Regions from separate parts of the Gardnerella sp. c11Ua_71 genome, predicted to be linked through region 1. Evidence: riboswitches for the same ligand, from Rfam matches in the RefSeq annotation. Region 1 holds a riboswitch; each other region holds the start of a gene.
What was found. Region 1 has a riboswitch for thiamine pyrophosphate ahead of thiM (hydroxyethylthiazole kinase). Riboswitches for the same ligand answer to the same signal wherever they lie in the genome.
Positions count from the first base shown of each region.

Region 2: another riboswitch for thiamine pyrophosphate. It lies ahead of P0106_RS04470 (ABC transporter permease); the one in region 1 lies ahead of thiM (hydroxyethylthiazole kinase).
Region 3: another riboswitch for thiamine pyrophosphate. It lies ahead of thiC (phosphomethylpyrimidine synthase ThiC); the one in region 1 lies ahead of thiM (hydroxyethylthiazole kinase).

Region 1 is NZ_JARFVR010000001.1:61,286-66,207, forward strand. Features, by position in the region: gene P0106_RS00360 (ABC transporter ATP-binding protein) at 1-975, opposite strand, end outside; gene P0106_RS00365 (tryptophan transporter) at 1,084-1,665, opposite strand; gene P0106_RS00370 (hypothetical protein) at 1,787-2,413, opposite strand; TPP riboswitch at 2,974-3,066, shown strand; gene thiM (hydroxyethylthiazole kinase) at 3,054-4,595, shown strand; tRNA gene P0106_RS00380 (tRNA-Arg) at 4,675-4,747, shown strand; gene P0106_RS00385 (ATP-binding cassette domain-containing protein) at 4,763-4,922, opposite strand, start outside.
Region 2 is NZ_JARFVR010000004.1:167,672-172,593, reverse strand. Features, by position in the region: gene P0106_RS04480 (L-lactate dehydrogenase) at 1-505, opposite strand, end outside; gene eno (phosphopyruvate hydratase) at 727-2,022, opposite strand; TPP riboswitch at 2,171-2,273, shown strand; gene P0106_RS04470 (ABC transporter permease) at 2,264-3,061, shown strand; gene P0106_RS04465 (ABC transporter substrate-binding protein) at 3,249-4,253, shown strand; gene P0106_RS04460 (ABC transporter ATP-binding protein) at 4,312-4,922, shown strand, end outside.
Region 3 is NZ_JARFVR010000004.1:61,648-66,569, forward strand. Features, by position in the region: gene P0106_RS04030 (peptidylprolyl isomerase) at 11-550, opposite strand; gene thiC (phosphomethylpyrimidine synthase ThiC) at 698-3,343, opposite strand; TPP riboswitch at 3,340-3,446, opposite strand; gene P0106_RS04040 (methionine ABC transporter permease) at 3,618-4,301, opposite strand; gene P0106_RS04045 (methionine ABC transporter ATP-binding protein) at 4,304-4,922, opposite strand, start outside.

The DNA.
Region 1 (4,922 bases):
CGATGCATTGGAAAAGTCGAAAGCAGCCGCACATTTATCTTCATCGCATTCACTATGTGAATCATCATGTGAAACTAAAGAATTTCCACTATTAATCGTATTAACAATAGTATTTACTGTATCTTCTACAGACACAGGCAAATCGCTTTTAGAGCAAACACTCTCACGCTGTAAATCATTAACCAAATGCGTAGTGCGCGGATAATTTATTCCAATAGAATAAAGCAAATCCATATTTTTTAGCGCTTGTCCAACAGGCAAATCCAGTGATAAAGTGCCATTAGAAAGCACAACCAAACGCTTGCAATACTCGCTTAAAAGCGCCACTTTCTGCTCAATTACAACAACCGTTATTCCAAAATTCTTATTCAAATCTTTAAGAATCGAAAAAATCATTTTAGAAGAAACAGGGTCTAAAGCGCACGTAGGCTCATCTAACACCATAACTTTAGGTTTTAGCGCAAGAATAGCAGCAATCGCAACTTTCTGCTTTTGACCTCCAGAAAGAGTGTCTAAATCGCGGTTGCGCAAATCACTAATGCCAACAATTTGTAAAGCTTCATCGATTCGATTCGGTATTTCATTGTGTGCAACACCAAAGTTTTCTAGACCAAAAAGAATCTCATCTTCTACGTTTGCAGCCACCATTTGCGCATCAATATCTTGGATAACTGATCCAATTAAGCAGGCTATATTAGTTAAAGCAAGATTTTTAGTTTCTTGACCTGCAATCTTAACGATTCCAGAAAGTTCTCCAGAATAATGATGAGGAATAGCACCAGAGAAAATAGAGGCAAGAGTTGTTTTACCAGATCCAGATGGTCCAATAATTCCAACAAATTCGCCAGCTTCAATACTAAGACTTATATTGTTCAAGGCAAAAGTGGAATCTTGTGCCTTTGCAGAGTCTAAAGAATCATCCTTATTATGATTCAAATATTTAAAAGATACTTCCCTAAGCTCAAGCAAAGACACAACAATTCCTAACTCTTAAAAACCCAACAATACTATGAACATTACTTATTGATTACTCTCTGATGATTATATGACTTACTGAATATCATCTAAAATAAATTCAAATACTTACTTGTGTAGAACGAGTCGAATTGGAGTATAAAGAACTTCAACAACAACAGCATTAAACACAGCAGTTCCAAAAATGATTGGAAGCATAACAAGAATCGTCTTAGGAGAATGAAGAACAAAGAAAGATGCAGTAGAAGCAAATATTAAACCAGAAACAACTGTAGTTATAAAAGTTGCTATGAGTGGGAAAATACTGAACTTTCTAGCAGCATCCTTAGGGAAAACGTGAACATAAGCCATAATCATCAAAGTCATAACAATTGCTGCTGGAATATCGCAAACATAATTAAGACCAGGAATAGATGCGTTAAATTGCATTAAAGTTGCAGCCAAAGCGCCAATAATCGCACCTTGAATAACATTTGGACGAACCAGCAAAATCGCAAGGCAGAATGATGCGATTAAAAAGTTTGGTTTAATATTTCCAATTGAAAGCGCTTTTGCGACTGTAAAGTCAAGAATGCATCCTGCTGCAAAAAGAACAGCAACCAACACCAAAGACGTAACATCTAAAGCATGCTTTTTAATGCTTACAGCATTAATCATGCTACCTGCATGTCCATTAATTTCCTGATTCATAATCTTCTCCTTTATGTTGCGATAATCAAGTTTTAATTATCGACTTTTGTTATTTATATATGTTTTGATATTTATTTATATTGATTTAAATTAATTTGTTTAATTATTTTTCAATTCTGATTTACTTATGCAAAACGAGTCGAATTGGAGTGTAAAGAACTTCAACAACAACAGCATTAAACACAGCAGTTCCCAAGATGATTGGAAGCATAACAAGAACAGTGTTTGGAGAGTGAAGAATAAAGAAGGATGCGATTGTTGCAAAAATCATTCCAGAAATAACAGTTGCAACAAACGTAGAGATAAATGGGAACACACTGAACTTTCTAGCAGCATCCTTAGGAAAAGCTTTTAAGTATCCCATAAGCACTAACGTCATAATGATTGCTGCTGGAATATCGCAAGCGTATTCAAGACCAGGAATCGAAGTGTTAAATTGAATCAAAGTAGCAGCTAATGCGCCAATAATCGCACCTTGAATAACATTTGGACGAACAAGCAAAATAGACAAGCAGAACGATGCAATAACAAATTCTGGCTGAATATTTCCAATCGAAAGCGACTTTGCAACTGTAAAGTCAAGAATACATCCTGCTGCAAAAAGAACAGCCACCAACACCAAAGACGTAATATCTAAAGCATGCTTTTTAACATTTACACCTTTAAGTAAATCCGCAGCCTGATTAACACTAGATTCAGCAGAAGTAAATGAGGTTTCCTGCTTAGTTTCATTAATTTCCTGAGCCATAATTTTCTCCTTTTATGTAGATTTTTATGTTGATTGTTTTAAACAATTTTTTAATTGTTTTTTATGTTTATAGATTTGTTTTAGACGTAAAATTAATCCAAATAGATTTGGCTTTCTGGAGATATAAAAAAGACCTCCAGGTTTACCCTAGAGGTCTTTTACAAGCCTAAACAAGCAGCTTCTAAAACTTTAGAGTAAACTACGCCAAAGAGAAGTCTGCCACCACCACATACGAGCAGCATCAAAAGTATCGCGAGCTTGAGCATTCATGTTACGCATGATAGCCGCCTCCTTAATACTTAGCTGCAAAGCTAAACGCTTAATGTGATCAATCACAAATCCAAAATCGTAAATCGTAAAATTTACGATATCCGTTTGTGTTGTGTTTGATGCTAACACTATAAAAGTACAAATGCAAACAAAAATAAAAAATTAATGGAAAAATTTTATAAAATCCAAAACAATAATCTTCAATCATCCCCGAAATTTCAAGCGAAACAACGCAAAACGCGCGAAATAAAATATTACATAGCCAAACGTCATACACAAACGATATAGTCAAAGTCGGTTCGGGGTGCGTAAAAACGCTGAGATTACACCCGTTAAACCTGATCTAGGTAGTGCTAGCGAAGGGAAAATCATGGAAGAATTAAACGAATTAAATGCAAATATAGATACAAATATAGATACAAGTTTTAGCGTTCGCGCAAGAAGACGAATGTTTCTAAATGACGTTAGATCATGCATAGAAAGAGTGAGAGCAAAGAAGCCACTAACTCATTGCATAACAAACAATATTGTTCAAGAAATAACAGCAAATGTACTACTTTCCGCAGGAGCTACGCCAATAATGGTATGCGACCCAGATGAAGCAGCAGGCATTGCAAAAATAGCGTCAGGCGTTCTAGTAAATGTTGGAACATTCGAAGAGATAAAAGGCAAAGCCATACGCAAAGCAATAGAAACTTGCGAAGAAACACAAACTCCTTGGGTACTAGATCCAGTTGGAGTTGGAGTAGACGAATTAACCACTAGAACAAAATTTGTAAGAGAAATAGTAAAACGAAACCCAACAGTAATACGAGCGAACGCAAGCGAAATATTAGCTTTAGCTGGGCAAAACAGTCAGATGAAAGGCGTAGATGCGCAAGATCCAGTAAACTCCGCGCTAGAAGCAGCCAAAAAACTGGCAAAAGAATACGGATCTGTAATATCAATATCTGGAGAAAAAGACGCGGTATACGGTCACGGATGCCTAGTGCGAATAACTGGCGGACACAAGGCTATGACAAAAGTTGTAGGAACTGGGTGCGCTCTTGGATCATTAGTGGCGGCATATGTGGGTGCAAACCCAGAGCGCCCAGTGGCAGCAACAGTGGCTGCACACGTGCACGCTGCAGCAGCTGGAACGTTTGCAGCGAGACAAACAACCGCACCAGGAACATTCAGAACACTGTGGATCGATGCGCTGCAAACATTAAGCGTAAACAACATGTTTGAACTAACAAACATTGAGTTCAGCATAGAACCAACAGATTGGACGCTTTACCTAGTAACAGATCCACGAATGGGAAACCGTAGCGAAGAACAAGTTGCAGTAGAATCCATAGATGGCGGAGTGACAGTAGTTCAATTGCGAGATAAATACTCCAACGATACTGAAATATCAGAAAAAGCCATAAAGTTACGCAAAACACTTATAAAAGCAAAACATGGAGATATACCGATTTTCATAGACGATCACGTTGACACCGCAGCAAAACTGGGATTCAACCTGCATATTGGTCAAAAAGACACGCCTTTCGTTACAGCACGTAAATCCATGCCAGCCGAATGGATGATTGGACTTTCTTGCGCAAGAGTAGACCTAATGGAAAAAGCATATAAAGAGTGCAAAGAGAACGATACTCCACTTCCTGATGTTATAGGAATCGGAGCTGCATTTGCCACAAATACTAAGGCGCATGATGTTCCTCCTCTTGGAGTTGAAGGCGTAAATGAAGTAGCAAAAGTAGCACACAGCATGGGTGTAAAAACTCTAGCGATTGGTGGAATACACGAAAACACCGTTTTTCCAATCAAAGACCTAAGCATTGATGGAGTATGCACTGTATCTGCTCTCATGTGCGCTGAAGATCCTAAAAAAGTAGCGAGCGATCTTAAAAGCGTAATAACTCGCTAAAGTATGCATTAAAGTCACAAAGATTGGCTAATAGCGTATACTTTCAATCCCTAGCAACGTGTATACTTTCACAAGTTGCGGGCTTGTAGCTCAGTGGATAGAGCGTCTGCCTCCGGAGCAGAAGGTCGTGGGTTCGAATCCCATTAAGCCCACATTGTATGTTAGTATTAATTTCCTCCAAGAAGAGCAAAAGTACCGTAATATACAGCAGCGATTAAAGCGATAGCAGGAATAATTAAGCACCCAATCATAAACACATAATCGCGTTTATTCACATGGCTTATACGTGCATGAGATCTTGGGTTTTCTCCGCCAAATCCACGCGCT
Region 2 (4,922 bases), on a different contig from region 1:
CTGCCTTAGGATGAACTCCGAAGAACTTTCCTACAGCACGATGCAAACGAGCAGAATCAAGAAGAGTGCCAGTACCAATAACTCTTTCGTATGGGAGTCCAGTAGCTTCCTTGTAGAGCTGGCAAATAGCATCACAAGGATTAGTGATATCGATCAAAACGCCATGGAATCCAGAAGCTTTAATTTTTGCACCAACTTCTGCGACCTCGTTACGGTTATACTTAAGCTCCGCAAAACGATCTGGATGATGAACATCCAAAAGTTTTATATGACCCAAGGCGCTTACGATTACTTCTACGTCTTTTAATGCTTCATAGTCGTTTACTGTGATATTAACGTTAAAAGGTACATTATCCATTGAATCTTCAAAATCAAGAGCATCAGCCTTAACTTTTGCTTCATTTGAATCATAAAGATACAAATCGTCAACGTGACCACCAATAATGAGCTGATGGGCTACTGCAGCACCAACATTACCCATGCCTATAACAGCGACTTTTCTCATATGAAACATCTCCTTCTGTTTTTAGTTTTTCATAAAAATAGCACTATTTTGGAGATAATGAAAGTAATTTTAGAAAAATTTTTTTAAAATTTTAAGAAATCATTGAAAATATACAAAAACGGTCAGCCACATTTTATTGCGACTGACCGAAAATAAACTTCAGCTCAAAGCTTAAAAAGCTTAAACAAGTCTTATGAAGAACTTATAAAAGCCCTAGTATATTACTTCATATACTTCTTGCAAGCCTTGAATGCGCTGTAACCAGCGTACTGAGCGGTAGAGCCAAGCTCTTCCTCAATCTCAAGCAAGCGGTTGTACTTAGCGATACGCTCACCACGAGCAGGAGCACCAGTCTTAATCTGACCAGTGTTCTTAGCAACAGCAAGATCAGAAATGGTGGTATCTGGGGTTTCACCAGAGCGGTGAGAAACCATAGAAGTAAAGCCATTCTTGGTTGCAAGCTCAATAGCGTCGAGGGTTTCGGTAACGGAACCAATCTGGTTCAACTTTACGAGCAAGGAGTTAGCTGCTCCAAGTTCAATACCCTTAGCCAAACGCTTTGGATTGGTGACGAGCAAGTCATCGCCAACGAACTGCAAACGATCACCAAGACGCTTGGTGATTGCTGCCCAATCATCCCATCCTTCTTCCTGGAATGGATCTTCGATGGAAACGATTGGATACTCGTTGATAAGCTTCTCGTAGTAATCAAGCATGTAAGCAGATTCGCGCTCTTCGCCATCGAAACGATACTTACCAGTTTCCTTGTTGTAGAACTCAGAAGAAGCAACGTCAAGAGAAATACCAATCTGCTTGCCTGGCTCGTAACCTGCAGCTTCGATTGCATCCATGATGTACTTCAAGGAATCCTCGTTAGACTTCATCTTTGGAGCGAAGCCACCTTCGTCACCAAGACCAGTAGCCAAGCCTTCCTTCTTCAAAACGTTCTTTAAGGTGTGATAAACCTCAACACCAGCGCGCAAAGCATCGCTGTAAGTTGCGAAACCGTATGGAGAAATCATGTATTCCTGAATATCAGTTGCAAAATCAGCGTGAGCGCCACCGTTCATAATGTTCATGTTTGGAACTGGAAGAATATGTCCGTTAGTTCCGCCGATGTAACGATACAATGGAAGCTCTGCAGACTCAGCAGCTGCATAAAGAGCAGCAAGAGAAACGCCAAGAATAGCGTTTGCGCCAAGCTTACCCTTGTTTGGAGTACCATCAAGCTCAACCATAGTTTCATCAAGAGCACGCTGGTCAGAGGCATCCATGCCAATAACCTTTGGAGCAATTACTTCATTAACAGCCTTAACTGCTTCCAAAGTACCCTTGCCCTGATAACGGGACTTGTCGCCATCACGACGCTCCCAAGCCTCAGCCTCACCAGTCGAAGCACCAGAAGGCACTAAGCCAATGCCCTGAGCACCATCTTCGGTCTCCAAATAAACCTGAACGGTAGGATTTCCACGAGAATCCAGAATTTCGCGTGCATATACGCTTTCAATAGCTGCCACAACTACTCCTTATTCATTTTGTTGGTTGTGTAACATATTTAAGATTAATGCGTTTTATGGACGTTATTTCATAATGTAAGTCGTCAAGCATATAAGACTATATGATCTAAGCGTTTCGCGATTTGTCCATGCCTTTATACGATAATAACAAACTGACACGGGGTGCAGTTATTTAATTGTAATTGCTGAGATCATACCCGTCGAACCTGATATAGCTAAAACTATCGAAGGGAATGTCGTTATGAATAACCTTTTTAGCGCGATTGCAAAACTGCATCGTAAAGCTTTTACTTCCTTAAAAGCTTGGCTTTCTACTATAGCGATTCTTTTTTTATGGTTTTTAATAACCTTAACTCCCGTCGAAAATCGCGCTTTGCCATCTCCAAGCGAGGTAATAAAAGCATTTGTTGACTTAAACAACGAAGGAATATTACTACCGTCTCTTGCAATAAGCATATTTAGAGTTGTAGCTGGTCTTCTTTTAGGAATTGCTTTTGCTTTGCCATCTGGAATAATTTCTGGCGGAAGCAAAGTAGGAGAATCAGTAATAAATAAACCAAGTCACATGCTTAGATCCATACCATTCCCAGCATTAGCACCTTTATTGATCATTTTTCTCGGCGTGGACGAAATGATGAAAATAATGCTTATAGCGCTTGGTGTTTTTGGGCCAATGTATGTAAATATTCGAGATGGAGTAAGGAACATTGACCCTAAACTAATAGAACTTGCAAAAGCTTATAACGTTAAAAAATCTACTGTTTTTACAACAATTTTTATGCGAGGAACATTAGCTAACTTTATGACAGGATTGCGATTTTCAATTTCCGTAGCATGGGTTGCGTTAGTTACTTGTGAAACAGTTAATTCTTCAATAGGAATTGGATATATTCTTTCTAGAGCTCAACAATTCTTTAGACCAGATCAAATGATGGCATGTATTATTCTATATGCGATTGCAGGACTTGGATCAGAAGTTACTGCAAACATATTCGAATATTGGCTTATGCCAGAACGCAGAGTAAATAGAGAATCTTAACAAAGAGTTGATTTTAGAAATTCACGTAAATAAAGAATTTATAAAATCCTCTGTGAATCTTAAAGATACTTTTAACGATACTTTTAAAAATAAGTCAATTTTTATAAAAATTTAATCAACAAAATTTAACCAACAACCAAATAAACCAAATAAGAAAAACACAAAATAAAGATAAAGGAGCCAAATCATGGCTAATTTCAAAATACAAATTGCTAGCAAACGCTCTATTGCGGCAATATGCGCTTTTTGCGCAACTATCGCTCTCGCATCTTGCGGCGGAGCTCAAAAACCTGCAAATAACTCCCAATCTTCTAGCAAAGATACGGGAATAATGAGGGTTGCTTATCTTTCTACAGCAAACTATTTGACAACGTTAAAAAATGAAAAATTCCTTCAAGAAGAATTTGGAAAAGCAAAAGTCACCTATACTGGACCATACACTCCAGTTGATGGTCTTACCGCAGTTATGAGCGGAAGCGCTGATGCAACAACTACTGGAACTGGACGATTTATTGATTTGATTGCAGAAGGTCAACCTTGGGTTGCATTTGCGCTCGAATATTACAATGGTGATTCTCAAGGAATCGTTGCATCCGCAAAAAGCGGCGTAAAAACACTAAAAGACTTATATGGAAAGAAAGTTGCTATCATTCACAACGGTGATACTGGCGATTACATGCTTCACCGCGCATTCGATAAAAGCGGCTTAGACGTTTCTAAAGTGCATAAAGTAGAGATGAGCCCTAAGAACTTCCAAGCAGCATTTACATCTGGACAGATTGATGCAATTTCCTCATTCGATCAGAATCTTGCTGCAGCGATGACAACCCCTGGGTCAAAATTACTTGTTAACGCTAAAAAGTATGGCAACATGAATGTTACCATTCACATTGTTTCTAGAAAATTTGCTAAGAAACATCCTGAACTCGTTAAAAAAATGTATAACGCTCTTGTTCGCGAAGCTAATAAGTCGCATAAAGAAAAGAATGTTATCGGGAATGCTTATAAGCAACTTGGAGCAAGCGATACAATCATTAAGCAGATTGAAAAATTCGATAATCCAACAATTAAGCCAATCGATAAGAAAGGCTTAGAAATGATGAAGGTTCAGGCAAAAGAATACGTAAAATATGGTTTAATTAAGCAAGCTCCAACAAACTTGGATGATTCCGTAATGGATTGCAGCAAATAACCTAAACCTTTAAAATACGATAAATAATTTTCAAAATAAAAACACAGTAGGAGTTAATATGAACATTCAAAACAATGGAAATAATGCTGATAATGGCAACAATTCCTACTGTGTTTCTTTAACACATATCGAAGTAGCGTTTGACGACACTTATAAGGTTTTGAAAGATATTAATTTAAACATTAAGCAAGGCGAGTTTGTCTCGCTTATTGGCAGATCAGGTTGCGGAAAAACAACGCTTCTTAAAGTAATATCTGGTTTACTAAAACCTACAAGCGGCAGTATAAACGTTACAGATATGCAGGCTATAGGATTCCAAGATGCAAGATTAATCCCATGGCTAAAAATTGGTGAAAATGTTGTTTTTGGTCTTTCGGACGGTAAAAACAATCTTAAAAAACTTGCAAATAATGCTCTTAGCAAAATGCAATTAGAAGAATACGCCGATAAATGGCCTTCTCAACTTTCTGGCGGTCAAGCTCAACGCGTTTCTTTAGCTAGAGCATTAGTAAGAAACCCAGAGCTATTGCTTTTAGACGAACCTTTCGGCGCATTAGATGCTTTAACAAGACTAGACATGCAAGATCTTCTAGCTAAGCTAAGAACACAAAACGGCTGGAGCACAATAATGGTTACTCACGATATTGCGGAAGCTGTAAGATTATCAGA
Region 3 (4,922 bases), on a different contig from region 1:
GTTAATGTTATTACTTAATAACCTCAATAGATATAATCCCAACTGGCTCTAGTGGGGCATCAGACCTATCTGTTGGAACAGATTCGAGCTTATCTACAACAGCCTTAGATTCGTCATCCACGACTTCTCCAAAAATAGTGTGATGACCATCAAGCCAAGGAGTTGGCACGGTAGTTATAAAGAACTGAGATCCATTCGTGCCATGTAAGCGTCCGTCTCGTCCGCGCTGTTTTCCAGCATTTGCCATTGCAAGAAGGTACGGTTTATCAAACTTTAAAGATGGGTCAATCTCATCGTCAAATTCGTAGCCAGGACCACCCATTCCGTTTCCAAGAGGGCATCCGCCTTGAATCATAAAGTCTTTGATAATACGATGGAATGTCAAACCGTCATAGAATGGTTCGTTGGATTTTTCTCCCGTAAAAGGATTCATCCACTCTTTTGAACCAGTCGCCAAGTCAACGAAATTTTTTACTGTAATAGGCGCTTTATCGTCAAAAAGATTAATCTTTATATCGCCTTCGGACGTATGCATATTGATAAGTGTCATAATGCGATTTTCCCATATGTTAAAGACTGTTCAAAATTGTTGCAAATAAAACTGTTGCAAATAAAAATAAGGCGAGCTTGAGCAGGATTAATCTTGCACTAACTCGCCTTATTTTCGTAATATCAAAACTTTAGAAACATAGATACTCTACGCTTTGGCGCTTTGATATAACGTTGAACCAGCTTCCTGGAACTTTTTACTCATCTCTTTCATACCCTCGGCAATAGCCTGACTGCGGGCTTCTTCAACAAGTTGTTCTTGTTGAGCTGCGCCACCGAAACGCTTGCGAATATTCTGAGAAATAGCCATTGAGCAGAATTTTGGTCCACACATGGAACAGAAGTGAGCCATTTTTGCTGGCTCTGCTGGAAGCGTTTCGTCATGGAAAGCAATAGCGGTATCTGGATCGTAGCTTAAATTAAACTGATCCAGCCAGCGAAACTCGAAACGAGCCTTGCTTATAGCGTTATCTCGATCCATGGCATGCGGATGATGCTTAGCAAGATCCGCAGCGTGACAAGCAATTTTATAAGCAATAACACCTTGTTTAACGTCGTCCTTATTAGGAAGTCCTAAATGCTCTTTAGGAGTGACGTAGCAAAGCATTGCTGTGCCATAACGAGCGATTTCAACGCCGCCGATAGCGGAAGTAATGTGATCATATCCTGGTGCAGTATCGGTTGTTAAAGGACCAAGAGTATAGAATGGAGCATTCTGGCAAATTGCTTTCTCCATCTCAATATTCATGCGTACCGTATCAAATGGTACGTGTCCTGGGCCTTCAATCATCACCTGAACGTCATGCTGCCATGCAATCTTGGTTAGCTCTCCAAGAGTCATAAGTTCGGAAAGCTGAGCAGCATCGTTAGCATCAGCCAAGCTTCCTGGACGCAAGCCGTCACCCAAAGAGAACGCAACATCGTACTTGGCGAAAATCTCGCATAATTCTTCGAAGTGAGTGTAAAGGAAGCTTTCTTGATGGTGTTGCAAGCACCATTCAGCCATAATGGAACCGCCTCTAGAAACAATACCGGTTACGCGGTTTGCAGTAAGAGGCACGTATCGAAGAAGTACGCCTGCGTGAATAGTCATGTAGTCAACGCCTTGCTCGCACTGTTCAATAACAGTGTCGCGGAACAATTCCCAGCTGAGCTTAGAAGCGTCATCCTCAACCTTTTCCAAAGCCTGATACATTGGCACAGTGCCAATCGGAACAGGGGAGTTACGCAAAATCCATTCTCGAGTTGTGTGAATATCGTTACCTGTGGAAAGATCCATAACGGTATCCGCGCCCCACTTAGTAGCCCACGTAAGTTTTTCTACTTCTTCGTCAATAGAAGATGTGACAGCAGAATTACCCATGTTTGCGTTGAGCTTAGTTAAGAAGCGAGAACCAATAATCATAGGTTCTGCTTCAGGATGGTTGATATTGCAAGGAATAACAGCGCGACCAGCTGCAACTTCAGAACGAACAAGTTCCACATCGCAGTTTTCACGAGTTGCAACATATTGCATTTCTGGAGTTACAATATTATGCCTTGCATACCACATCTGTGTAATAGGATGATCTGCAGCCTTCATCGGCTTATGAGTGCGACCACGCCATTCTTTAGAAGCTTTTCCTCGCTTAATAGCTCGCTTACCGTCATCTTGAAGATTTCGACTACGACCTTCATATTCAACAACATCATTGCGATCTCTAATCCAATCAAGACGAAGAGGAGCCAAGCCCTCTTTAGGATCGCACTTAGGACCTTCTGTGTTGTAATCCTTAAATGGTGGGTTAGGGCCAACGCCTGGAGTGTCAGAAAGCTTAATTTCTGTATACGGCACTTCCAAATCGTAAGAACCATATTCATATTCAAAGTGAACTGGAGTAGTTTTACGAATATGAGCTTTGTCTCTTTGAGTACATCCGCGAGAAGCGATATCAACGCGCTGCTGCTTTGCTAATTTTGCAGCGTCTTTTGCTTCTTTAGCATTAATGAATTTTGGAGTATCGCTAGCTTTCTCGTCAGCTTTTTCCTGCACTATAACGCGTTTTGCGTAACCGTGCTTTTGATTGCCGCGAATGTGTGTAAAGCGTTCCACGAATTCACTCATTGTGGATTCTGGTGTTTCGCTTGCGTACAATGCTTCAGATACAAACAATCCTGCAGCCTTACTGCGAGCAATCATTTCAACATCTTCTAAAGATGTTCTTCCTCCAACAAGTACTGGAAAATCGCTTGCTGAGCAAATAGTATTAATCTTTGCTTCATCTAAAATAGTGTGATTTGGTTCTAATTCGTAAGTTGGAGTAGTGTTTTCGCAACCATCTTCTGGATTATGCATTGCTGTTACACAAATATAATCAATGCAGCCATCAGGAAGTTCATTAATAACCTTAACAAGACTTTCTGTTTCAACAGATAAGCCGATTATTGCGTCTTCTCCTAAAAGTGCTCGTGCTTCTTTTGGTTCCATGTCGCTTTGTGCAAGATGAACTCCATCGACTTTAATTCCTTGATTTCTTGCCTGCCAGACAACGTCAACTCTTCCGTCTATTACGAAAGTTACTGAATCACATTTATCGTTATCTTCTATGATTTGTGCAATATCTCGTGCGATTGATGTGATTTCTTTTGCGCTTTCATCCGCACAATTAAGCCTTATAAATGTTGATCCTGCGCGTAAAGAGTCGTCAACTATATCCGTGAGTGCGCGACTTTTGCATAGTTTAGGATTTGCAATAAAACATGTGTTTAGGTTGAACTGGTCACGCATTGATGCGTATGGATAGTTTGAGGTCATACTTAATCGTTGCTCCCTACGTTGTATTAACTAACAGGTTCGAAGGGTCAGGTTTTCGCCTATCTCAGCCTTCTTTAAAAAGAAAGCACCCCTGCAAAATGTTGTGACTCAGACATTCTACATTATTTGGTATCTTTTTAATAAATCGTAGGCATGTTGAATGGTTGATCATTTGATAAATAGAAAATCCTAGAAGCGATTAATAGATTTTACTGTATCTTACGCTACTAGGATTTTATTTGTGACTTTTTTATTTGTGACTTTTTATTGGATATTATCGACGTTCATGATGGTTGATTTTATTGGATATTAAATCTCCAACAGTTTGTACTACTTGCACAAGAAGAATACAGAAAATAACAGCAACACTCATAACATCGTATTGGTAACGCTGATATCCGTAGCGAATTGCAATATCTCCTAGACCGCCTGCGCCAACAGTTCCAGCCATTGCAGAGAATCCAAAAAGTGTAATGAAAGTCAATGCCGCTCCACGAATTAATGAAGGCAAGCTTTCAAAAAGCAATACTTTGAATACTATTTGCGTATTGCTTGCGCCAAAACTTTGTGCAGCTTCTATAAGACTTCCATCAACTTCTGCAAGAGATTGCTCAACAATTCGCGCTACGAATGGTGCAGCTGTTAAAACAAGAGGAACAATAGCGCCAGAAACTCCCAAAGACGTTCCAACAATAAGTCTAGTAAGTGGAATTATTGCAACAAGTAGGATTATAAACGGTATTGAGCGAACAATATTTACAATCCAACCTAAAACCGCATTCAAATATGAGTTAGGACGTATTCCTTGTTTTGCGCTTGTTATAAGAAGAACTCCTATTGGTAATCCTATTACGTATGCGAATAGTGTAGATATTGAAGTCATAGATATTGTATCTTTTGTGCCTTCAATAAGTAGTTCTCCATATTCGTCTATAAATTGTGAAATATTTTCTGGCATTTTTATTTCACCCCATTGTTTGTTGCGCTATTAGTGGTTATTCCATTTTCGGAATTACTATTATTGGATTTAGTTCCCCTATGGTTTTCAACATGTTCGTCTGCAATAAGCGTTTTTAAAATATTGCTTTGAGGATTTTTGAAAAGTGTTGAAGTGTCACCGATCTCTACGATTTTTCCGCCGTCAATCATAGCAACCCTATCGCAAATATTTCTTGCTACTGCTAACGAGTGAGTAATAATAACCAGTGTTACGTTAAGATCTCGGTTGATTCTTCTAAGCAAGTCAAGTATTTGTGCTGTAGTTGTTGAATCCAAGGCGCTTGTTGCTTCGTCACAAAGCATTATAGAAGGATTATTAGCAAGTGCTCTCGCTATTGCAACTCTTTGCTGTTGTCCGCCAGAAAGCTGAACAGGGTAGCGGTTTGCTAAATCTTTTAATCCAACTAAATCGAGTAAATACTTTGCTCGTTCTTCTCTTTTTTCTTTAGGAGTGTTGTTTAGTTCCAAAGGAAAAGTCACATTTTGTAACACAGTTCGCTGTTGAAAAAGACTAAAGTTTTGGAAAATCATTCCAATATTCGATCTTATTTTAGATAAATCTCTATTTTTGGCGTCCGTA